Regions from separate parts of the Paenibacillus sp. FSL H7-0716 genome, predicted to be linked through region 3. Evidence: riboswitches for the same ligand, from Rfam matches in the RefSeq annotation. Region 3 holds a riboswitch; each other region holds the start of a gene.
The links. Region 3 has a riboswitch for cyclic di-AMP ahead of MHH60_RS27410 (alpha/beta fold hydrolase). Riboswitches for the same ligand answer to the same signal wherever they lie in the genome.

Region 1: linked by a shared signal. The riboswitch ahead of MHH60_RS14430 (KamA family radical SAM protein) and the one ahead of MHH60_RS27410 (alpha/beta fold hydrolase) in region 3 are both predicted to bind cyclic di-AMP.
Region 2: linked by a shared signal. The riboswitch ahead of MHH60_RS28375 (hypothetical protein) and the one ahead of MHH60_RS27410 (alpha/beta fold hydrolase) in region 3 are both predicted to bind cyclic di-AMP.

What each region holds. Positions count from the first base shown of each region.
Region 1 is NZ_JBBODA010000009.1:147,939-155,751, forward strand. Features, by position in the region: gene MHH60_RS14420 (DinB family protein) at 1-39, opposite strand, end outside; gene MHH60_RS14425 (helix-turn-helix transcriptional regulator) at 121-1,032, opposite strand; gene MHH60_RS14430 (KamA family radical SAM protein) at 1,175-2,350, opposite strand; cyclic di-AMP (ydaO/yuaA leader) riboswitch at 2,483-2,626, opposite strand; gene MHH60_RS14435 (AraC family transcriptional regulator) at 2,675-4,342, opposite strand; gene MHH60_RS14440 (ABC transporter substrate-binding protein) at 4,482-5,507, opposite strand; gene MHH60_RS14445 (HAD family hydrolase) at 6,024-6,686, shown strand; gene MHH60_RS14450 (mannitol-1-phosphate 5-dehydrogenase) at 6,729-7,813, shown strand, end outside.
Region 2 is NZ_JBBODA010000037.1:34,062-41,874, reverse strand. Features, by position in the region: gene MHH60_RS28395 (sensor domain-containing protein) at 1-1,681, opposite strand, end outside; gene kdpB (potassium-transporting ATPase subunit KdpB) at 1,709-3,733, opposite strand; gene MHH60_RS28385 (aspartate kinase) at 3,823-5,052, opposite strand; gene MHH60_RS28380 (Na-translocating system protein MpsC family protein) at 5,109-5,486, opposite strand; gene MHH60_RS28375 (hypothetical protein) at 5,496-5,948, opposite strand; cyclic di-AMP (ydaO/yuaA leader) riboswitch at 6,060-6,219, opposite strand; gene MHH60_RS28370 (response regulator) at 6,431-7,132, opposite strand; gene MHH60_RS28365 (ATP-binding protein) at 7,129-7,813, opposite strand, start outside.
Region 3 is NZ_JBBODA010000033.1:39,423-47,235, forward strand. Features, by position in the region: gene MHH60_RS27385 (endo-1,4-beta-xylanase) at 1-694, shown strand, start outside; gene MHH60_RS27390 (alpha-glucuronidase family glycosyl hydrolase) at 777-2,831, shown strand; gene MHH60_RS27395 (Nif3-like dinuclear metal center hexameric protein) at 2,856-3,650, shown strand; gene MHH60_RS27400 (hypothetical protein) at 3,735-3,908, shown strand; partial or broken gene MHH60_RS27405 (glyoxalase) at 3,985-4,080, opposite strand; cyclic di-AMP (ydaO/yuaA leader) riboswitch at 4,404-4,590, shown strand; gene MHH60_RS27410 (alpha/beta fold hydrolase) at 4,678-5,505, shown strand; gene selD (selenide, water dikinase SelD) at 6,145-7,206, shown strand; gene mnmH (tRNA 2-selenouridine(34) synthase MnmH) at 7,265-7,813, shown strand, end outside.

The DNA of each region.
Region 1 (7,813 bases), on a different contig from region 3:
TGTGTGGTATTTAAACATTTCTACTGGATAATTTGTCATTCGTACAATCTCCTTTTGAATTGTCATGGATTTTTTTTGTTACTGTAGTTAATATAAAAGAAGAAGTATGACATCAGACTGTCATACTTCTTCATAAAGTTTGAGTGTGTTTTGAAGCTGCTCTTTTAAAATTCCTCGCAATGCAGGGGGTTCGAGGACTTCGGCCCCGCTGCCGAAACTCAGCAGAATGGACCAAAGCCAACGTGCTTCTAATGGCTTATACACAGGAATTCGCATCGTCATGCTTTTATCGGAATGAAATTCCTTGTCGACTTGATGAAACTGATCCAAAGCTTCTGCCAAAGCCTCAGGGCCCACCCGGATTACTATTTCCTCCACCTGATCTGCCCTGTTTGAACAGCCAGCCTCTTTAGGTACCTCATGTTGTGATTTAAAGGTATCCTTCGTCAGGTACAAATTCAGCATCCGGGAAAGACGAAACTCCCGATAGTCCTGCCGTGCGCGGCAATAACCATAGATGTACCAGTTGCTATATTTAAAATGAAGCTTTACGGGTTCCATTTCACGGGTTGTACGTTCATTTTTTACACTGATGTAATCAAAACGGACGACAATTCGTTCTGCTATAGCCGCACGTAAAAGAGGAAGTGCGTCAGGATCCGTACGCCGCGTTTCAAGATCCACCGCGAGACTAGAGGTCTGTGGCTCCGTTCCAATCGTTTGCAGCCGTTCAATGGTTCCTTGCGCATGCTCATCTTCAAACACGGAAGAGAGACTGTTAAGTACAGTAATCAGAGAAGTGACATCATACGAACGGAGCAGGCTTTTATCCATTTTATATCCGTCCATGATGCCATATCCACCTTTAGTTCCGTGATATGATACGACCGGGATGCCAGCGGCACAAATTACATCGATATCCCTATAGATTGTTCGCTGGGAAACCTGAAACTCTTCAGCCAGCTTGGAGGCAGATAAAACTTCGTGGTTCAATAGCTTGTAGATCATAGAAATCAATCGTTCCAATTTCATATGTGTATTCCCACCCATTAGTCCATTTCGTGTTACAGCATGATTATATCATAGATTTTTTCGGGCTAATTTTGGGAGGGAGGAGTTTTGTTGTTGGTGATGAAGAAATATCCTATGACAGAGTCTGACAGAGCTGATTAATCTATTTACAGATTAAATGCGCAGACTCGCCAGATAAATCATTAACAGAAATAATAGCATCGTTTTTTTTCACAGGTGGGGTCCAATATTGCTCATTCCCAGGCAGGTCATCGAACCATTCGGCGTCCTTTGGACAATCTAGAATCATAAATTTTCCGTATTCCTGATCTCTGGATTGATGGTATTTGAGATAGGCTTTCCCGTTATCAATGGCGAGAATTTCTATTTTTCCTGAGGTGTGGCTCATGGATAAGCGTACTCTTTTGCCAAGTCCTGAGGTTCTGGCTTTGGCTTCTTCTACAATTTGATAGACTTGCTCGAGCGGTAATACGAAATCCCGGTTTCCGGCAACGGGCCGGTTCACAAAAAAGTAGTAGGGTGTAACGCCAGCCCATGAAAGCCGGTCCAATAGTTCCCCTAAAATAACGGGATCATCGTTGATGCCTTTGAGGATGGGAGTCTGATTTACGACAATTGCCCCTGCGTTGTGGAGAGCTTTAAATGCTTTTTTGGCTTCAAGTGTGATTTCACGAGGATGATTGATGTGCGCCATAACATAGATTCGTTTGTCTTCGGTAGAGTAAGTACGAATCAGCTCCAGCAGCTCTTCGTCTTCAGAGATCCGCATCGGATTAAATACGGGTATCTTCGAACCTAGTCTAATGATTTTAACATGCTCAATGCTTCTTAGATTTTCAATAATGGATCTTAGCTTCGGTGTGGAGAGAATTAAACTGTCCCCGCCCGTAAGAAGTACGTTGTTAATCTCCGGATTCTTTGCGATATACTCCAAGCCCGGAGAGACATCAGCCATCGCCTCTTTCACGTCATTTCGAAACAGACGCTTACGGAAACAGTAGCGGCAATAAGCCCCGCAGACCTCGGATACAATTAGCAGTGCAGTGGTTCTATACTTGTGCTGACAACCAGGTACCACATAATTCGTGTCCTCATCGGAGGCGTCCCAGCGCCCATACTCCAGCAGTTCACCTTCGTTAGGAATAACCAGCTTACGGATGGGATCTTCTGGATCATCCCAGTTAATCAAAGACAGATAGTAGTCATTTACACGAAAAACAAATTTTTCTGTAATTTCTTTCAGATTCTCTTTTTCCAGCTCAGACAACATAGCTATTTTGTTAATATCCGTGAAGTACTTTACCTTTTGCACGTACATCTCTCCTTTGTCTCGTAGTGTGAGAAATGAGGGAGCCTTAGTGTCAAAGGCCAATCTACTGCCAGCAGGGTCCAAAAAAAGCACAAAAAGAGACCCTTAGCAAGGGTCTCTGGTTATGTAAATAACATGAAAAGCAGACCCATCCACTGCTGACGAGGTTAGCTGACGGACTCGGGTAAGATGGTACCCTACATTCTAATGCTCAATGATTCGCCCCAATTAACTGGTTCCCCCGCTTTTCAACTGTAAAAGTTGGAAATTAAGCGTAGATAAAGTATACCCTATGAAGTTTTGAAAAGTCAAAAGAGAATCCTAGATTCACCTTCAATTGCTAGCGCTACTTCCGCCGAGTAGTTTAGGCAGCAGCGTTAGCAGCTTCTCCCGGGTTAACGCATCACTGGAGTTCCATTTGCTTCCGTCGAGCAGATAAACATGTCCCTGGCGTACTGCCGGGAGACTGTTCCAAAGTGAACTGTCTAGTAGTCGTTCCATTGCAGCTCGCGAGTCTTTGCGTTCCGGAATGAACATGAAGATATGATCTCCGGCGTAGGCAGGCAGTCGTGTTGGATCCACTTCGGCGAACCCTAACTCTTCGTCCAATATGGCCTGAATCTCTTCGGTCGGTTGTAAACCACATGGGGCATAAAGCGCAGTGGAGAATCCGGACATTCCCATAGCATATAGATGATCTCCATGATCATAGACCAAAGCAGAGGCGGTTTCTCCAACTTGGAGAGTTGTCGAGTAAAGCTGCTGCCACATGGCTGCGTTTTTGATTGTGAATGACTCCAGCCATGCTTCCGCTTCGCGCTGTTTACCTAGCCAACTGCCTAATGTCCGCATTCGGTTGTCGAGAGGCGCAAATGAATCAAAGGTGAGTGTCGGAGCGATACCAGAAACTGCTCTGTAGGCTCTTTCATCACTATTTGCCAAAATGATCAAATCTGGGTTTAGGGAAGCGGTCAACTGCGGGTCCAGTGGAAACCCGACGTTGGCGAGCTTCTTAAGCCGATGTTTATAGACGCTGTTCCGGGCGAACGCTTCATCTCCACCGATAGGCTTTACACCTAACGCGAGAAGGTCGCCAAGTGTTTCGCCATGATAGACAATACGTTTCGCTCGCTCTGGAATCTCCACCTCATGACCCGTCCAATCCTTGACGGTAAGCTTACGACCTTGCTGATGTGCATATTGTCCGGGTGTAACTCCGGTTTTTTGCCGAAAGCGGCGGCTGAAATAGTATTCATCCGAGAAGCCGACCAGTCTGGCGATTTCCCGCAGTGGTTCAGACGATTCCTGCAGGAATCGTTTGGAATGATTAATTCGCAGATCCGTCAGGTATTCAAGCGGCTTTTTACCTGTAAGCTGTTGAAAGATCGGTGTATACTGCCAGATGGATATCCCCGCCCGTTCAGCCAACTGCTTCACGGTGATACTCTCTGTATAATGCTCCTGAATGAATGTTATGGTCTTTTCTACGGATTCCGTAGGACTTGGCAGATGTTTGGAAGGGTAATTATGCTCAAAAAGTAGCAGCAGCAATTCTTGGAATTTTAATTGTCGCTTGAATTGTTGTACATCATCGGTATTATTCCTGTTCATGAGCAGCTCTTCGACTAGTCGGATTACCTTGGTGAACGGGTGCACAATTAACTCCCGTCTGCCGGAAAGCAGTTCTCCAGAATATCGTTTAGGATGCTTGGTTGTATAAATTGCTGTAAAGGTGATGAGGTAATAATACAACGTCAGCTCCTGGTTGTTCGTACTATAGGAGATTCCAGGAGATAGTAGATAACATTTATCCGTACTTAGTATCACGCTTTGATCATCGAGGTTCAATTGTCCGTTCCCTCCAGTAAATATGAGAAGGGTATAGTCCTGGGGTGTACGCGTTATTGAGCTTGAATCGGCAGCTTGAATCATCAGTTCGGCCTCGTTTAGCTGAAATAACAGAGAGTGGAGTGGGGGGCAGGACGATGATGTATGCAGCATGGGTTCAGCCTCCGTTCATTTGGTGAGAATGATTATCAATGAATTCATTGTATATAAAAAAAAGAAGCATATCAACAGCTGTTGACATGCTTCTTGCAGTTTTTTATCAGCCTTGTGTTAAACACTTCATCTCGGAAGGTTATTTCATATTCAATAGCTGTGGAATTTCGCCAAGCAGCCATTCTCTTGTTGTCGCATCACTTGAAGTCTTCATGATGTCTTGTGTATAGACATATCCGTTCTTGACGGCAGGAAGGCTCTTCCAGATAGGGCTCTTTAATAGATTCTCTGTGGATTGTTTTGCTTCTTCTGCCACTGGAGTCAAGATGAATATCCGGTCTCCGGCATATTCTTTCAGGACTTCCATGGATACTTCCTGGAACCCTTTACCTTCATCAAGTATCTTTTGAATAGCTGGGGTTGCCTTGAAGCCATTCTCCCCATAGAGTACCTGTGAAAGTCCGGTTGCTGCCATTATAAACAGTCTGTCTCCTGGATAATAAGTGAAGACCGCAGCGGTTTCGCCTTCTTTCATGCCTGCGGATTTCAATTGCTTCCACATGTTCTCTTCAGCGGTTTTATACTGCGCAAGCCATGCTTCTGCTTCAGTCGTTTTACCAACAATTCCACCAATGTCCAGCATACGTTCCTGGAGTGGGGCAAAGGTATTAAATATTATCGTTGGTGCAATTTTGGAGAGCTGCTCGAAATCAGCTTCATCTGTGCCCGCATAGATGATCAGGTCAGGCTGAAGCTCCAATGTTTTTTCCAGATTGATAGGGAAGCCTACATCCTCCACACCTTGTAATTGATCTTCAAAAACCTGGCCTTCACCCATAGAAAGAGGATAACCTACCGCCTGCACACCAAGTGCGAGCAAATCGCCATAAGTTTCTCCAGAATAGATAATTCGCTGCGGATTCACCGGAATCTCTACAGTATGCCCTATGTAATCTGTATAGGAGCGGGTAGTCGCTGCTGCTTCATCTGTACTGCTATCTGAGGGTTCTGCTGAAGGTACTGCGGTTGCAGCGGAAGAGTTCCCGGTTGCGTTTGCCGTACTATTGGCAGAGGATTGTTCCTTTGAGTTTCCGCACGCTAGTAACAATGTACTCATCAAAAATAGTACACATACCACAGCGAAGGACTGTCGTACCTTGTTCATATCTTATTGCCTCCCTATTATATGTAACGACCACCAATAATGATAATCATTCTCGATTAAAAACTATCATAAATTAAAGCCTCTTTTTACTCAATGGACAAAAAATAACCCCGTAATTTGATTTGTACAATCAAGTAAAAAGGATGTGTTTGAAATTATTTTTAGCTGCTTGGAAAAATACTCTAAATAACGGCAATGGAGAGAAAGAGAGGAAGCTTGTCTTCATAACAAACTTGGTAGATGGAATCCCTTGAAGCACATAGGATTGTGGTGTTTTTTTGAATCTGATTACTGTTATGTTTTAAGATATTCAGGTATCCAAAAATCCAGGGTTATCCGCCTTGATTGTAATCGTTATCATTGCGTGGCATGTTATCTACCGTGCTTGACGCCAGTAGAAGGGCTTTGTTATGGTTTTTATAGTCAAACGCAAGCCGAAATAGCTTTTTGTAGAATATGCAGAAGGTTTTGCGTAAGATATTCTAACCAAACATAATACGAGGGAGATGGTTGATTGTGATCAAAGGAATTATTTTTGATTTTGACGGAACGATTATCGACACGGAGACTGCTTGGTACACCGCATTTAACGAGGCTTATGCAGAATATGGAGTGGACCTGACGCTTGAACAATATTCCACCTGCATCGGCACGAGCTTGAACAGTTTTAATCCTTATGAATATTTGATGACTGACCTTAAGCTCGCAATTGACAAAGAAGAGTTCAGCAAGGCTGTTAAACAGAGACACAGCAAACTGATGGAGCTTGAAACAATACGACCAGGTATTCAGCATTATCTTGATTCTGCCAAGGCAGCTGGACTGTGTATAGGGCTGGCCTCAAGTTCTTCACTGGAATGGGTGGAAAAATATCTGAATCAATTGGGTATTCGCGAGTATTTCGAATGTGTTCGGACTGCTGACCATGTGGCAAAAGTGAAACCAGATCCCGAGCTATATAACCAAACGTTAGCTTGTCTTGGAATCACAGCTGATGAGGCGGTTGCTATCGAGGATTCACCGAATGGATCTAAGGCAGCGGCAGCAGCTGGCATCCGTTGCATTGTGACGCCTAACGAAATTACTAATTTCCTTGAATTCGATAAGCAGCACCATAAAATAGATAATTTAAGTCTTCTTGAATTTGATCATGTAGTTACTCAACGTTGCTTCGTATAGAGAAACCGAGAAACTGAGTTCAAATTAAAGGGGGATACCAAATTGAGAGCCGTACACTTTGGAGCGGGCAATATTGGCAGAGGTTTTATTGGGCCTATGTTGTCGGACTCCGGTTACAACGTTTGTTTCGTCGGAAGAAATAAGAGTAAAATTGCCCAATTGCAAAAAAGTGGGCAATATCCTGTCACCCTAGCTAACAAGAACCGGGACAGCTTTATCGTTGATAATGTTACTGCAATCAATCTGAATGATACAGAGGACGTTACTAGAGCTATAGCAGAAGCTGAAATTGTGACAACTGCAGTCGGAATATCCGCTTTAAAAGATATTGCTGAGACCATTGCGCAGGGCATCGAACGAAGGCTTGAAAATAGCAGAAATCTCACCCCACTTCATATCATTGCCTGTGAGAATGGGATTGGAAGCAGTCAGAAGTTGAAAAAATCAGTTTATCGGCATATGAAGCAATCCTTCAAGGAGCTTGCTGACCGCAATGTCGCTTTTCCCAATGCGATGGTGGACCGGATTGTACCTATGCAGAAAAATACAGATTCACTTGAAATCCTCGTTGAACCCTTCAGTGAGTGGGTTATTCCCCGCAGTGGAATGATTGGTAATTACAATGAAATTAAAGGCGTCCATTATGTGGATTCGCTAGCGCCATACCTCGAACGGAAGCTATATACTGTGAATACAGGTCATTGCAGTGCAGCCTATTTTGGATATCTGGACGGTTATACTAGCATTCAAGAAGCGATGTCTGATCCCGAAATCAGGGCTCGTGTTCACGGGGTGCTTATGGAAACAGGGACATTATTGGTGCATTTATATGGCTTTAAGCCCATAGAACATGACCGGTATATAGAAAAGATGATGGAACGATTCACTAACCCCAACTTTAACGATAAAATTACACGTGTAGCCCGCTCCCCGCTTCGCAAGCTTTCACCTAATGATCGACTCGTAAAACCGGCCATGCTTGCTCATGAACTTGGTTTTGAGACCTCACATTTAGTCTCAGCTATTGCTTCTGCACTTTATTTTGATCATGAAAAAGATCCAGAAGCCTTACAGCTTCAAGCCGAAATCCGAAACCACGGGCTAAGTGAAGTCATTGCTGCACAACT
Region 2 (7,813 bases), on a different contig from region 3:
CAGCCAAAGGGATGAATTCCGACGGTGGAACCAGCCCCCTCTTCGGGTGCTGCCATCTTATAAGGGCCTCAGCTCCCGTAACTTGGCCTGATGCAAAGTGTAATTGAGGCTGGTAGACAAGAAACAGCTCATTTCGTTCCAAAGCTTTTCGGAGCTCCTGCTCCGCAGTAAGCCGTGCCGTTGCTTGTGCACTCATAGCCGGGCTAAAAAATTCATAGCTGTTGCGGTGGCTCTCCTTAGCCCGGTACATGGCGGAATCCGCGTTCATCATTAACGTTTGAACGTCCTTTCCATCTTCAGGATAAACACTGATTCCGATACTGGTTGTGACCAAACATTCATGGCCATCAATTATGATCGGGATATTAATAGCATCTATTATGGCTGAGGCCTTTTCAATAATCAGATTTTCACTAGTAACGAAGGGGAGTAAAATGGTGAACTCGTCTCCACCCAAGCGGGAGATGGTTCCTGCTTGACCCATGCACTGTTTCAACCGATCGGCAACGGTTTGCAAAAGGCGATCCCCGAACGAGTGGCCTAAAGAATCATTAATATATTTGAACCGATCCAAATCAAGAAACATCACGGCAAGATTGTGGAAATTGCGTGATGCATGCTCTAAACCTATAGATAAATGGTCCATGAATAGTCTTCGATTCGGCAAATCCGTAAGTGGATCGTGATAAGCCATGTGATTAATGGTTTCTTCCGACTGCTTGTGTTCGGTGATATCTTTGCCAATAGCATAAACACCGACATTATTTCGATCTATAATGATCGGAACGAGCCGAACCTGCAGGTCGACAACATGTCCGCGTTTGTGTCTGATTGGCAGTTCAAAGCTCGACGAGGTTCCCCGTTTGGCACGCACATAGTACCGCAGGTATTCGGTTATATTTCGAGAGGCGATTAAATGATCACAGACTCTTCCCAATAGCTGATTGGAGGAATAGCCTATTAGTGCTTCAGTAGCAGGATTAATGGTCGTCAGTTTGCCTTCCATGTCAAAGGAACAAACGAGATCCGGATTATGATCAAACAACGATTGGTAGCGGTGCCGGCTTTCTTCCAGCATCCTTTGGGAATCTTTACGCTCCGTAATATCTCGAATGATTCCCCGGAATCCCAGTGGATTCGAATCTTCTGTTCCAGGAATCAGCACGATGGACCCCTCTACGGATTTGCGTGTTCCATCTCTGCGAACGACTTCCCATTCAACGCAGTTAACCGCTGTTCCCGTATGAGCTACCCATTGATACGTTTGTTTTAGTCTCGTCTTATCATCCGGGCCCATGAAGTCCGTCATTTTACGTCCCGCCATTTCTTGCACGGAAACACCCAAAATGTCGACAAGCGATTGATTATATACAAGCAAATGACAAGAAGGATCTGCTTCGTAGTAACCATCCTGAATGCTTTCCAACGTTGCCTTGATTTTCTTTTCTTCCATCTCCCAATTTGCAGCATCCTGTAGTCGTATGGAGCTCAAATTGCGTCGAATGGTGAAATAGAGAATGCCGGACGTAGCGAAAATGGCAACTGTGCCTGGAAGTAAGCTGGAGAGTCCGAATTTGAAGCCGAGCAGCAACAAACATGCTAAAAGCATATGGATCGCAACGATGCGCACCGAAATAATGGTGTCTTCTTTTTTTCTTCTCGTATCAACATGCTTCTCCATCGCAGGGTACCTCGACTTCAACAGAATCTAAAGTAAGTTCAAAATCATATCGATCAGTTTAATTCCGATGAAGGGGAATATGACGCCGCCCGCTCCGTAAACCAGAATATTTCGCGACAATAGCTGGCTCGCTCCCCTCGGTTTAACCTTCACACCTCTTAGAGCTAATGGAATTAATAATGGAATGATAACCGCATTAAAAATCAGAGCGGACAAAACGGCACTGGTCGGTGACTGTAAATCCATAATGTTCAAAACCTGAAGCTCGGGAATTACTCCTGCAAACATCGCAGGAATGATGGCAAAATATTTCGAAAAATCATTTGCGATACTAAAGGTGGTAATGGCTCCGCGAGTTATCAAAAGCTGTTTTCCGATGGAAATGACCTTGAGAAGCTTTGTAGGATCGGAATCCAGATCGACCATATTGGCGGCTTCTTTAGCTGCATTCGTCCCGCTGTTCATCGCCAGACCGACGTCTGCTTGGGCTAGCGCGGGAGCGTCGTTCAAGCCATCGCCCGTCATGGCTACCAATTTTCCTTGCGCTTGTTCCTCACGGACAATGCGGATTTTGTCTTCCGGCTTGCTCTCGGCGTAATATTCGTCAATACCGACATCCTTGGCAATCGTAGCAGCAGTAAGCGGATTGTCTCCGGTACACATGATGGTCTTAATCCCCATCTGCTGCAGATCTTGCAAGCGTTCGCGGATTCCGGGTTTAATCGTATCTTTTAAATAAACGAGACCGAGAATGCGATTGTTTTTGCTCACAGCCAGCGGAGTTCCGCCCAGTCTGGAAATACGGTCGCTATGCTCCTGAAGTTGATTCGGAATTTCTCCGCCTCGCTGTATGATATAACTCTTGACCGCATTAACCGCTCCCTTGCGGTAAAAGTTGCCGTTCAAGTTGAGTCCGCTCATCCGCTCTTCAGCCGTAAACGGCATCGCTTCTCCTTGGTATGCCCGTACATCGCTGTTCACATGGTGTTGTTTGGCAAGTTCAAGGATGGAACTTCCTTCAGGCGTATGATCGAATATGGATGAAATAACAGCGACTTCAATCAGCTCCTGTAAAGATGCGCCAGGTAAAGGGATGAATTCTGAAGCCCTGCGATTGCCGTATGTGATCGTCCCCGTCTTATCGAGAATGATCGTATTGATGTCACCCGCCGTCTCCACCGCTTTTCCCGATTTGGCTAAAATGTTGTATCGGGTCACACGGTCTATCCCGGAAATACCTATAGCGGATAGAAGTCCGCCTATGGTCGTCGGAATTAGACATACAAACAGGACGATTAACGTGGTTATGTCCAGTTGAACACCAATGTACGAAGCGAGTGGATGCAAGGTGACGACCACGATCAGAAAAATGAGCGTGAAAACAATCAGAAGCGTGTTCAGCGCGATTTCGTTTGGAGCTTTCTGACGCTTGGCTCCCTCAATCAAGGAGATCATGCGATCAAGGAACGAATGTCCCGGTTCGGAGGTGATCTCCACTTTAAGCCAATCGCTAACCACAGTCGTCCCGCCGGTAACGGAATTTGCCTCCGGCTGCGCCTGTTTGATGAGAGGGGCTGACTCCCCGGTAATCGCCGATTCGTCAACTGCGGCCAAGCCTTCTATGATAACGCCATCTCCGGGAATCACTTCCCCGGCTTGAACGCAGACGATATCTCCTTTACATAGCTCGTCAGCGGCTACCTCTCGAATGGATCCATCCTTGAGAATCTGCCTCGCGAACAGCTCTTTTTTTGTTTTGATCAGGCTGTCTGCTTGCGCCTTTCCCCGTCCTTCGGCTAAAGCTTCTGCAAAATTGGCAAAGAGGATGGTGAACAGTAAAATAACAAACACCCCGACGGTGAATCCGATCGACTGTGTGCTGCCAAAATAGGCAGGAAAAAGAATGATCAGCAGAATCAGCAAGGTTACCGTTTCAAGCACGAATAAAACCGGATTCCACATCATCCGCCGCGGATTGAGCTTGCGTATACATTCCATAAGCGCCCGAGTAACCGTTGCTCTGTTGAATGAATTTCTCCATTCCTGCTTCATGAGGATCACCTTATTCCGTCCGTTGCACTAGCGATTTTGAATGCTGCCCCACCTTCGACAAAGCCGTTTTTGGCTGCATCAATCACGATTTAGCTCCACTCGCGATCATCGAGTTCAAACACAGTATGCAGGGAGCGAACAACTTCATGCAGCTTGGTGCCTTCGATTACGCACGAGATTTTTATTTCAGAAGTGCTGACTGTGTGAATGCTTACGCCGGTTTCGGCAATGGTATGAAACATCGTTGCCGCAATACCTGGAGAACTGACCATTCCTGCCCCGACGATAGATACTTTCACCAAATCGGAATGGGCTTCCAAGTTTTTGAATCCAACGTCTGCCTGGATAAGATCAAGCACACTTTTTGCCTTCTCCAGATCGGCGAGACTAACGGTAAAGGACAGGTCTGCCTTGCCATTCCTTATCCCGCCCTGAACGATAAGATCGACATCAATGTCGTCTTTTGCAAGCGAATTAAAAACCGTGGCGAGTCGGTTGGGGCTTGTTGGCATATCCAATAAGCTTACATGCGCAATAGGCTTGTCGAACGCGATGCCACGAACCACGATTCCTTGTTCCATATCCGTTTCCTCCTTCACTTGCGTCCCTTCATGGTTCGTAAAGCTGGATCGAACGACCAGCTTCACTTTATTTTGTTTGGCACATTCCACTGCGCGGGGGTGGAGAACCGCCGCTCCGAGATGAGCCATTTCCAGCATTTCATCGTACGAGATTTCCTTCAGTTTTCTGGCCAGCTTGACGATGCGGGGATCGGTTGAATAAACACCGTCCACATCCGTATAGATTTCGCACAAGTCTGCCCGAATCGCTGCTGCAAGCGCGACAGCTGTTGTGTCGGAGCCTCCTCGTCCAAGCGTTGTAATCTCGCCATTTTCTGTCGCGCCTTGGAAGCCGGCTATAATGACGACGTTCCCCTGATTTAGCGCATTCCTTATTCGATCTGTCTGAATGTCGATAATCCGTGCCTTCCCATGGTTTGCTTCTGTAAGAATGCCAGCTTGCCATCCGGTTAAAGAGATAGCTTGTTCGCCCAGGACGTGCAGTGCCATGGATAACAGGGCTACCGCAACTTGTTCTCCGGTACTGAGCAGCATATCCATTTCACGTGCTGAAGGAGTTGTCTCCGCGATTTGTTTGGACAACTCGATCAAATCGTCCGTCGTATCTCCCATTGCGGACACCACGACGACGCACTGATGGCCTTCCTGCCTTCGGTCCGCGATCCGTCGCGCAACGCGCTTTATCCGTTCGGCGTCGCCTACGGAACTGCCTCCATATTTCATCACCAATAATGACAACATCATCTCTCCCGTGTATGATTTCGAATTTGTCCCGTAAAACCGTTTACTTAAACTTAATCATGCATAAACTTGTTCTCGATATCGCAATCCAAATGAATAAGCTCCATTTTTTCTCCGGTGCCGATGCAAATGTCCGATTGAATGGAAGTAACGTCGCAACCGACAATTGAGGCAACTTTAGGCTTCAACAGTGCTTGCAAACGTTCGCGATCCATTTCGCATATCGTTTGATGAATGCTTCTGCCGCGTATGGCATGGACAGAGATGGATTGTTCAATTGTTGGAGTCCCTTTGGCAATGATCACAATATGATTTTTAATGACTCTTACTTCAACCTCCTGCGGATGTACGCCGAGCACTTCCCGCTCACATTGCAAATAGGCTTCCTTCAGTTGGTTGGTTAACTCCTGCATCATACATTTCTCCTTCATGTCAGGAAATCAGAATGAGACGTAAGAGTCAGTATGTTCCATGAAATAGATGTGTTCTTTCGGAAAAGGCAAATGAACAGGGGATCTGAGAGTAGGAACACAGTTCAATAACGTCGATTCGGCAAGTTCTTTCCGGAATCTCCCCCATTTCTCTTCCTTCTCTTGAACCAATTGAAAAGCTTGGGCAACATCAAGACCTTTCAGATTCATAAAAACGGAAGCCCATCCGACGAGGTCGAACGTTCTACTGCTGCAAGGCAATCGATATTCGCCCCAACCCCTGAATCCATTACCGGATAGTTTCAGATATCCACAGATGCTATCTTTTTCGTTGTTGGATAATAGACGCTGGGTCAGTTCTTGATCGAAACGAAATACTTCGATGGAACGAATTCTCTCCTCATACCGAAAACCGGACGATTGAAGACCCAGCAGCGGATCCGCTTCTTGTACATGTAACATGCTTGCCACACTCCTAAATGTTTTTTGGGTACGACAAAAAGCCCGAAGAGCAGAGAAACGAGGCTCTCGGGCAGTCTGTTGTCAGTCCATCGGACAAACGCAGCTCGGGTACGGTTCTCTCTCAATGCGCTTACGAGGTTAGCTGTCGGGTTAGGGCTTGAGAGTACCCTTTCCATGTGCTACGCAGACAAGGAATTCACCCCGTGAAACCATGTAAAGGCTTCAGGTTGGTTCCCCCGTTTCCCTTTAGGGAATTCAGCGATTCAATTGATTTTGAAGTTGTTGATAGAGATCATACGCTTTTTTCACGACAATGTAAAAGCCGAATCCGACATCGATTTTTGATTTTTTCGCCTTTTCTCGTGCATGAAAGCGGATGCATTGAACAAAAACTAACCGAGACGGCAATATTTCTGCAAAAAGGTTCCATTATTACGTTTTCGAGTGGTGGAGAATCGACTTAGACAGGATGAACGCTTCTGTTATTCCCTGGACAGGAAGCGATAGCCGATCCCCGGCTCCGTCACAATGAACTTGGGTTGGGTTGAGTCTTCCTCCAGTTTTTTGCGAAGATGCCCGATATACACCCGCAAGTAATGGCTGTCTGACTGATTGTGTTGGCTGCCCCACACTTGTTGTAGCAACTGACGCTGCGTGACGACCTTCCCGGCGTTGGAGGCGAGAATTTTCAACAGATCGTATTCCGTTGGGGTCAGCTTGATTCGTTCTCCCTTCAATTCCACGTTCCGATGTGCCAGGTCGATGGTGAGCTCGCCGAACTGGAAGTGGGGTTCGTTCGCCGATTTGGCCATGTGCCGCAGCGCAACACGTATTCGGGCGACCAGTTCTCCCATTCCGAACGGCTTGGTCACATAATCATCGGCGCCGCTGTCTAATGCGGCGATCTTGTCTTCCTCCCGATCTTTTACCGTTAGGACAATGACCGGCGCATTCGACCATTCCCGGATGCGGCCAAGAATATCCATACCGGACATGTCAGGCAATCCGAGATCAAGAACAATCAAGTCCGGCAATATCAAGGAAGCCTGATGCAGACCTTCCTCTCCGGTCGAGGCTTCATAGATGGCATATTGATGGGCTTGCAGGGTTACCTTTAGAAGCTTGCGAATTTGGGGTTCATCATCGACGATTAAAATGCGAGCCCCATTTTCTTTAGTGGTCATGATTCTAGATGCCCCTTTCTTAAAAATGTTGCATACTTGTCGTCTTGCTTGTTAAAGGGAAGCATGATCGTTATAATGGTCCCTCGCTGCTCGTTCGGCTTCGCCGAAATCGTTCCCCCATGAAGCTCGACGATTCCTTTGCATATGGCAAGTCCTAAACCCGTACCGGTTATTTGCTTCGCCGCGGCTGAACGGTAAAACTTTTCGAATATCCGATCATGTTCGTCCTCTTCCAGTCCAATCCCTTTATCGGAGACTGAGATGACAACGTCATCTTCCTCGGTTTGTACAGACAGGACGATTTCACTGTAATCCGGACTGTATTTGATCGCGTTGCTGACCACATTGACCAACATTTGCTCCAGCAACACTTCATCGCCCAGCACTATAATGGGGTCGTCATCCGGCAGCTCGGCGCGGAGCTTGCGATGTTGTTGAAAGTCCTTGACTTGAGTCAACGTAACGCCGATTAAGTCCTCCACATCGCACCAGTTTTTCCTAAGGCGCAGCATCCCGCTTTCAAGTTGAACCATGCTGAGCAAATTTATCACCAGTCGATTCATGCGAAGAGCACCGTCCCGGATCGTGAAAAGAAGCTCCATGCGATCCTCCGAAGAGAATAGATGCTCGCCCTCGATCAGACCGGTTGCCGAGCCGATGATGGCTGCTAGTGGGGTGCGC
Region 3 (7,813 bases):
GACATTGCTTGCACGGCTCAAATCACATATTCAGACCGTGGTTGGGCGTTACAAGGAAGATATCTATGCTTGGGATGTCGTAAATGAAGTTATTGCAGATGAAGGAGAAGAACTTCTTCGCCAGTCAAAGTGGCTAGACATTGTCGGACCGGAGTTTATCGGCAAAGCTTTTGAATTCGCTCATGAAGCCGATCCTAAGGCTTTATTATTCTACAACGACTATAACGAGTCTAATCCGCTTAAGCGCGACAAAATCTATAAAATGGTGAAGTCGCTGCTGGAACAAGGAGTGCCGATCCATGGCGTCGGATTGCAAGCCCACTGGAATCTATACGATCCGAGCTTAGACGATATACGTGCTGCTATTGATAAGTATGCATCTTTAGGGCTTCAGCTCCAATTGACAGAGCTGGATGTGTCCATGTTCCGTTTCGATGACAAACGAATCGATTTAAAGGTTGCACCTGCCGAACTGCTCGAGCTGCAGGCAGAGCGGTATGAAGCGATGTTTGCTCTGTTGAAAGAATACCGCGACGTGATTAGCTCAGTCACTTTCTGGGGAGCAGCGGATGACTATACATGGCTGGACGGCTTCCCTGTTCGGGGCCGGAAAAATTGGCCGTTTCTATTCGATGAGCAGCATAATCCTAAGCCAGCTTATCACCAATTGCTTAACGCTGTCACCAAATCATAGAGCGGGTAACCTGCTCAAGCTTGCGAATTATGAACCCGTCCTTTTCAATCCAGGGCGGGTTATTTATACGGGAGGAATAAACATGACCAATACCGCTTATGAGGCTTGGCTCAACTATGGCCAGCTGAAATCTGGATCTCTATACAATCAATATATAAATTGGTGTGGTGAGCTGGTTGTAACGGAGGACAATGAGACGATTCAGGCCGCAGCCGCGGAATTCATACAGGGGATGACCTCTATGCTGGGCAAGGCACCACTGCTCACAGCGCAACCAGAAGGACCGTGTATCGTTATAGGAACCTTCCAAGGGGGGAATCCGTTAATTGGTAGAGTATTCGGAGGAGAGCGAACCGATTCACTGGGTGCTGAAGGTTTCCTTATACGTACAAACGCTACTGAGCAATGTGTCGCTATCGGTGCTTCAACGCCTGTTGGAATATTGTATGGCGTATTCCATCTGTTACGGCTGATAGGAACAGAAAGCGAGATAGACGCTCTGAATTTGTCTATGAGTCCTGTGAACGGCCTGCGAATGATTAATCACTGGGATAATTTTGATGGCAGTATTGAACGTGGCTATGCTGGACGGTCCTTTTTTTACGAGTCCAATCAATTTCTTAACGATACAAAGCGGCTGCGTGATTATGCCAGATTGATGTCCTCTGTGGGAATCAACGCGATTTCGATTAACAATGTGAATGTTCATGAGCTTGAATCTCTATTTATAACGGAGCAATATTTGCCTGATATCGCGTTAATTGCAGGTATATTCCGCGTATACGGAATTAAGCTATTCCTCAGTGCTAACTTCGCCAGCCCGATACAGATCGGAGCATTGGAGACAGCTGATCCACTGGACCCAGCGGTGCGGCAATGGTGGAAAGATAAGGCTGGTGAGGTTTATCGAGCGATACCTGATTTTGGCGGGTTTGTAGTCAAAGCGGATTCAGAAAATCGACCAGGGCCATTCACTTACGGGCGTGACCATGCCGATGGCGCTAATATGCTGGGAGAAGCACTGGAGCCGTTTGGCGGAATCGTGATTTGGCGTTGTTTCGTATATAACTGCAAGCAGGATTGGCGTGACCGTAAGACAGATCGGGCCAGAGCAGCGTATGATCATTTCAAACCATTGGATGGCCGGTTTAATGATAATGTAGTGCTGCAAATCAAGAATGGACCGATGGATTTTCAAGTTAGAGAACCGGTATCTCCGCTGTTTGGCGCACTGGAACATACCAATCATCTGATGGAGTTTCAGATTGCTCAAGAATATACGGGGCAGCAGCGGCATCTCTGTTATCTGGTTCCACAGTGGAAAGAAGTCCTTGATTTCAATACTTATGCCAAAGGGCAAACTACGCTTGTGAAACATATTGTGGACGGATCGGTGTGGGGAAATAAGTATAATGGTGTGGCTGCTGTAACTAATGTCGGGGATGACATGAACTGGACGGGGCACGGGTTAGCTCAAGCTAATCTGTATGGATATGGGAGATTAATTTGGAATCCGGAGCTGACGGCAAAAGAAATAGCTGAGGAATGGATTCGCCTTACCTTTGGCACTGATAAAGGTCTGGTGGCTGCTATTCGCGGGATGTTAATGGACTCATGGAGGATTTACGAATCTTACACAGCTCCATTAGGTGTGGGCTGGATGGTTAATCCGGATCATCATTATGGACCAAATGTGGATGGATATGAATACGCCAAGTGGGGAACGTACCATTATGCGGATCATAAGGGCATTGGTGTAGATCGTTCGGTCAAATCGGGAACGGGTTATAGCGGACAGTATATGGGTCTTAATGCATCAAATTATGAGAATCTAGCGTCTTGTCCAGAAGAGCTGTTGCTGTTCTTTCATCATGTTCCATACACGCATGTTCTGCAATCGGGTCAAACTATTATTCAGCATATCTACGATACTCATTTCGAGGGGGCTGAGCAGGCTGCACAGCTTCTAGCGACATGGGAATCACTTGAAGGCAGCATGGATAGTGGATTGTATATACAAGTGAAGCACCGTCTTGAAGAGCAAGCAGAGCATGCGCAGGAATGGAGAGATCGGATCAATACGTATTTTTACCGCAAGAGCGGAATTGAGGATTTTAAAGGCAGAAAGATTTATTAGATTTCGATTCGAGGGATGATGATAGTGAACCTCACGATTAGAGCGATTTTGGAAGATTTAATGGGAACTGTGGAGCAGGTAGAAGGCACTGTGGATATTCTGAACCCAGGGGAACCGGAAACTGAAGTCACAGGGATTATTACGGCCTTTTCTGCCACGCAAAATATTGTGGAGCAAGCAATAGCGTTAGGAGCCAATTTGCTGATCACGCATGAAGGTGTATTTTATAGCCATCATGCGGCGAGCGAGTGGTTGGAAGGTGATCCGGTTTATCATGCGAAAAAAAGTCTGATCGGACATTCCCCAATAGCTATTTTTCGTTATCATGATTATTGGCATCGGCAAGAGCCGGATGGGATTATGATTGGTTTGCTGCGAGAGCTGGATTGGTCAGACTATGTGGAAGAGCAGCAAGCGGCTGCTACGATTCTCACTATTCCTGCTATGACTGTAATGGAAGCTGCTCAGTATATTAAAAGTAAGCTAGGCATCTCTTATGTACGCGCTGCTGGTGACCTGTCTCTGTCCTGCAAACGCGTAGGGATATTAGTAGGTTACAGAGGAGGCGGGACGATGGCTATTCCGCTTTTTAATGATCACAATCTTGATTTAATTATCGCTGGAGAAGGACCAGAGTGGGAGACTCCGGAATATGTGCGGGATGCAGGGCACCAAGGCAGATCTAAAGCACTCATCATGTTAGGTCATGCGGAGAGTGAAGCGCCGGGAATGAAATATTTAGCTGAAATCTTAGCAGACAAATATCCCATGCTTCCTACCCGGTTCATTGCTGAACAACCCATCTATCAGATGGTTTAATCTGGGGAAATTAAGAGTACGGAATAAATAAACATATTATGGAGAAAATGAAGGGAAACAGGTCACTGAGAAAGGAGTGTTTCAATGGAAATTCCTTTGGAGGCTGATGAAGTATTAAGTCGGATCAAAAAGCTGCAAAGCGACGGAAGCTCGATCAGTAAAAAACAAGTAAAGCAAAGCGACCCAGAGCTTATGAGAAGTGCGCTGTTCTTTTTTCCAAGCTGGGAGCATGCATTGAAAAACGCCGATCTTTTGTAGCCATAGTATTGTAAAAGGGAGCTAAGTGGACAGGGAATATCTCTGATTCTGCTTAGCTTTTTTCTTTTTTATGAAATCATTCGTGCTGTTCATGTGAAATAATATTAACAAGCTTGCCAAACGGATCGCGGACATAGAAACGACGAACACCCCAAGGTTTAGAAACTGGCCCAATATTGGTGATGATTCGTTTGACCCTCCTTTCATGCCTCCATTGAAAGGACGATTTTAGTATTCATTTTTATTGGAGATTGTCGTTTCTTATTAAATAGGAAAGTACTGGTGAATTACTCCTATTTTCGCTTGCTTCAGAGCTGTTTTTCTAAAGAAAACGAGTAAACAAGAGCAAAAGAAAGAGAAAATGAAGAGTATGCTTAATATGAAATGAAAAGCATTGCTTTCAACATTATTTTGACCAGAGCCCTCCTTTACAAGCAAACCTTACAAGAGTATGATTCATCTCAGAACTGACAATTATCTTAAATTTACAATTACATAAGCAATCCGCTTAATTTCCGTTTCTGGAAAGCGGGGGAACCAACAACTGGCAGCCGATGTGAGAGTCGGCACTGGTTATGGGGTGAATCCTGTTCCGGGTGCATAATATGCATCCCTACAGGTAGGGCAACTCTCACTGCCCGAATCCGACAGCTAACCTCGTAAGCGTATGGAGAGAGGATGAATGGCGTGTTTAGTGATGAATAGCCACAGAGAATCCCTCTGTGGTTTTTTGCTGCGTTTTTAAGCAGATATAGTCGTAGAATTTATTATGAAAGAGGTGTTACCTTTGCCTATCGCTAAACTGAACGGAACTTCGCTCTATTATGAAATCAATGGAACTGGCACTCCGGTTGTGTTTATCCATGGACATGGATTAACACACAGTATGTTCAAACCACAGCTGGAGTATTTTTCCGATAAATATAAAGTGATTTTGTGCGATTTACGGGGGAATGGCAAGTCTGGTAAACTGCTGGAGGCCCCACATGAGATTATTGAGACGCAATGTCTGGATCTGATTATGCTGTTGAATGACCTAGGTATCCGTGAAGCAGTTTTTGTAGGAATCGCTTATGGTGGCTTAGTCGTTCAGCATATTGCCAAACAATATCCTGAGCGTGTAAAAGCCATTGTGGTCGCGGATAGCTTTTGTAGGACTCACGGATCAACAATAGTAGGGAAAATACAAACTATGGCAGCATATTGCAGTTTACTAATGTATTATCTCCCAAGCGAGCTGGTGTTGCCTTCGATTCGGATGATGTACCGAGAGCGCTGGAGTCTGGCCTACAATGAGATTAGAAGAGGGCTGCTGGACAAACGTCCCCGGGAGCTATACCGGCAAAGGCTGGCCACGAGCCATGTTGATTACACCAGGTGTTTAAAGGCTTTTAAACGTCCCGCTTTATGTATTGTAGGGGACTTTAATGAATTTGGAGTGAATTGTATGAAGGAAATGGTGTCTCAGCTGCCACATGCGCAGTTGGCGATTATTCCGAACGCATTAGATCCAAGTAATCTGTGCCAGCCGGAGCAATTCAATGCGATTCTTCAGCGTTTCTTGGAGAAGCAGCAGGGCAGTCAGCAGATTAGTTGATCCCTTTACAAGCGAAGCGTTTAAGTGAGAAAATAGGCGTCCCATAGCCAGGAGATGAGCTGGCTGTGGGACGTCCTTCTGGGAAGAACTTTAGGGAAATCCTCCCTAAAATGATCGACAGCATGGCTCCTAGAACGTAGATTAGGGAAATCCTCCCTAAAATGAAGGAGATTATGGCTCCTAGAACGTGAATTAGGGAAAACTTCCCTAATAATAGGATGCTTTTAGCCATAAATGGGTATTTGCATGAATTTTTAGGGAGAAATTCCCTAAAAACCTCATTTTAAAGCGATTATCGATGAATATTAGGGAGGATTTCCCTAATATAATGGATATCTAACTAAAGGCTGGCTCATCAGTAGTGAAATCTACGAATGAGCCAGCCTTTAGTATTTTACCAACCGGTGGATGTTGAACATTTACAAGCATATTGTAGCTAGAACGCCACTTAATGTACCTACCCTACCACAGCACCAAATATAGCTCACCCGACGTGGGAAGAACAGTAGACCCTAAGTAGTGAAGGTAAGTGTATAGAGAGAGGTGTAATAAGCAACGCATCTGCTACTCTTGCATTTTGTGCAATGCGATCTACTCGTGTAAGATTAAGATAATTCATACCAAAGGAGCTGAGTCATGATGTCTCAAGCTGAAACCATAAAACTGACTTCATTATCTTCAAAAGGGGGCTGCGGCTGCAAAATCGGTCCCGCCGATCTCATGCAGGTTATTCGTAGTCTGCCACCAACTGTTCCTAACCCGGATCTACTTGTAGGTCTTGATACTAGTGATGATGCAGGGGTGTATCGTTTAAGTGATGAATTAGCGTTAGTGCAAACTGTTGATTTTTTCACGCCGATCGTGGATGATCCCTATTCATTTGGTCAAATTGCAGCAGCCAATGCATTAAGTGATATTTATGCGATGGGTGGAAAGCCGCTTACGGTGCTTAATATTGTGGCTTTTCCTATTTCTGTTTTAGATAAAAGCGTTCTTGGTGATATTTTGCGCGGCGCGGCGGATAAAGTACAGGAAGCAGGAGCTACTCTTGTGGGCGGACATTCCATCGACGATAAAGAGCCCAAATTCGGATTGGCCGTTACGGGCCTTGTGCATCCTGACAAAGTAAGAACGAATGCGGGCGCCAAGGTGGGAGACAAGCTGATTTTAACGAAGCCTATCGGAGTGGGGATCTTAACAACTTCCATTAAAAAGGATCAGCTATCTCCTGAAGAAACCACACGCCTCACGACAGTAATGTCTACTTTGAATAAAAAAGCGGCTGAAATCATGGAGCCTTATGATGTACATGCTTGTACAGATGTTACCGGATTTGGGCTACTGGGACATGCCTCGGAAATGGCAAAAGGAAGTAACCGCGGACTGATTATTCGTCAAGGCGATGTACCGATGCTGCCAAGAGTAAGAGAGCTTGCGGAGCAGGGATTTGTTCCAGGAGGCACTAAGAATAACTTTGCCCATTTGGAAGGCAGTATTCTTTATCCGGAAGAGATGGACCAACTAAGCCGCTATATTCTATGTGACGCTGTGACTTCTGGCGGATTGCTGATCTCTGTGACCCCTGAACAAAGCGAAGATTTGCTAAAAACGTTAGTAGATGCAGGGGTAGAAGCGGCATTGATCGGAGAGGTAACAGAAGAGCATCCGGGTCAGATTACGGTTATAGCTGCTGCGAAATAATCATTGTATACCGGCTTAGAGCAAATTATGAAGGTTAGCCACCAGAGGAGAGAGCATATTGTTTCAGGACATTACACTGGAAGAACTTAGAGTGTTAAAAAACAAGAAGCAGATCACCATTATTGATGTTAGATCTCCTTCTGAATATAAAGATGCAACGCTGCCGGATAGTTTGAATATTCCCTTTTTTGATGATCAGGAACGGGCTGAAGTAGGGACGTTGTATAAACAGACAAGTGTGCAGGCCGCGAAAGAACGCGGTTTGGAGATTGCTGCGGCAAAACTTCCTTATTTTGTAAAAGAATTTGCCGCGATTCAAGGAGACAAAGCTGTATTCTGCTGGAGGGGAGGTATGCGCAGCCGTACAACTGCGACCGTACTCTCTTTAATGGATATTCATGCTTACCGGCTGATAGGCGGCTATAAGGCTTATCGTAAATGGGTGCTCGACGAATTGGAGTCCTATGAATTCAAGGCGAAGTCTTATGTGATACACGGAAATACGGGTACAGGCAAAACCAACCTGCTACACCGCCTGAAAGTGCATGGCTACCCCGTACTGGATTTGGAAGGGATGGCAGGTCATCGTGGTTCTATTTTTGGTGAG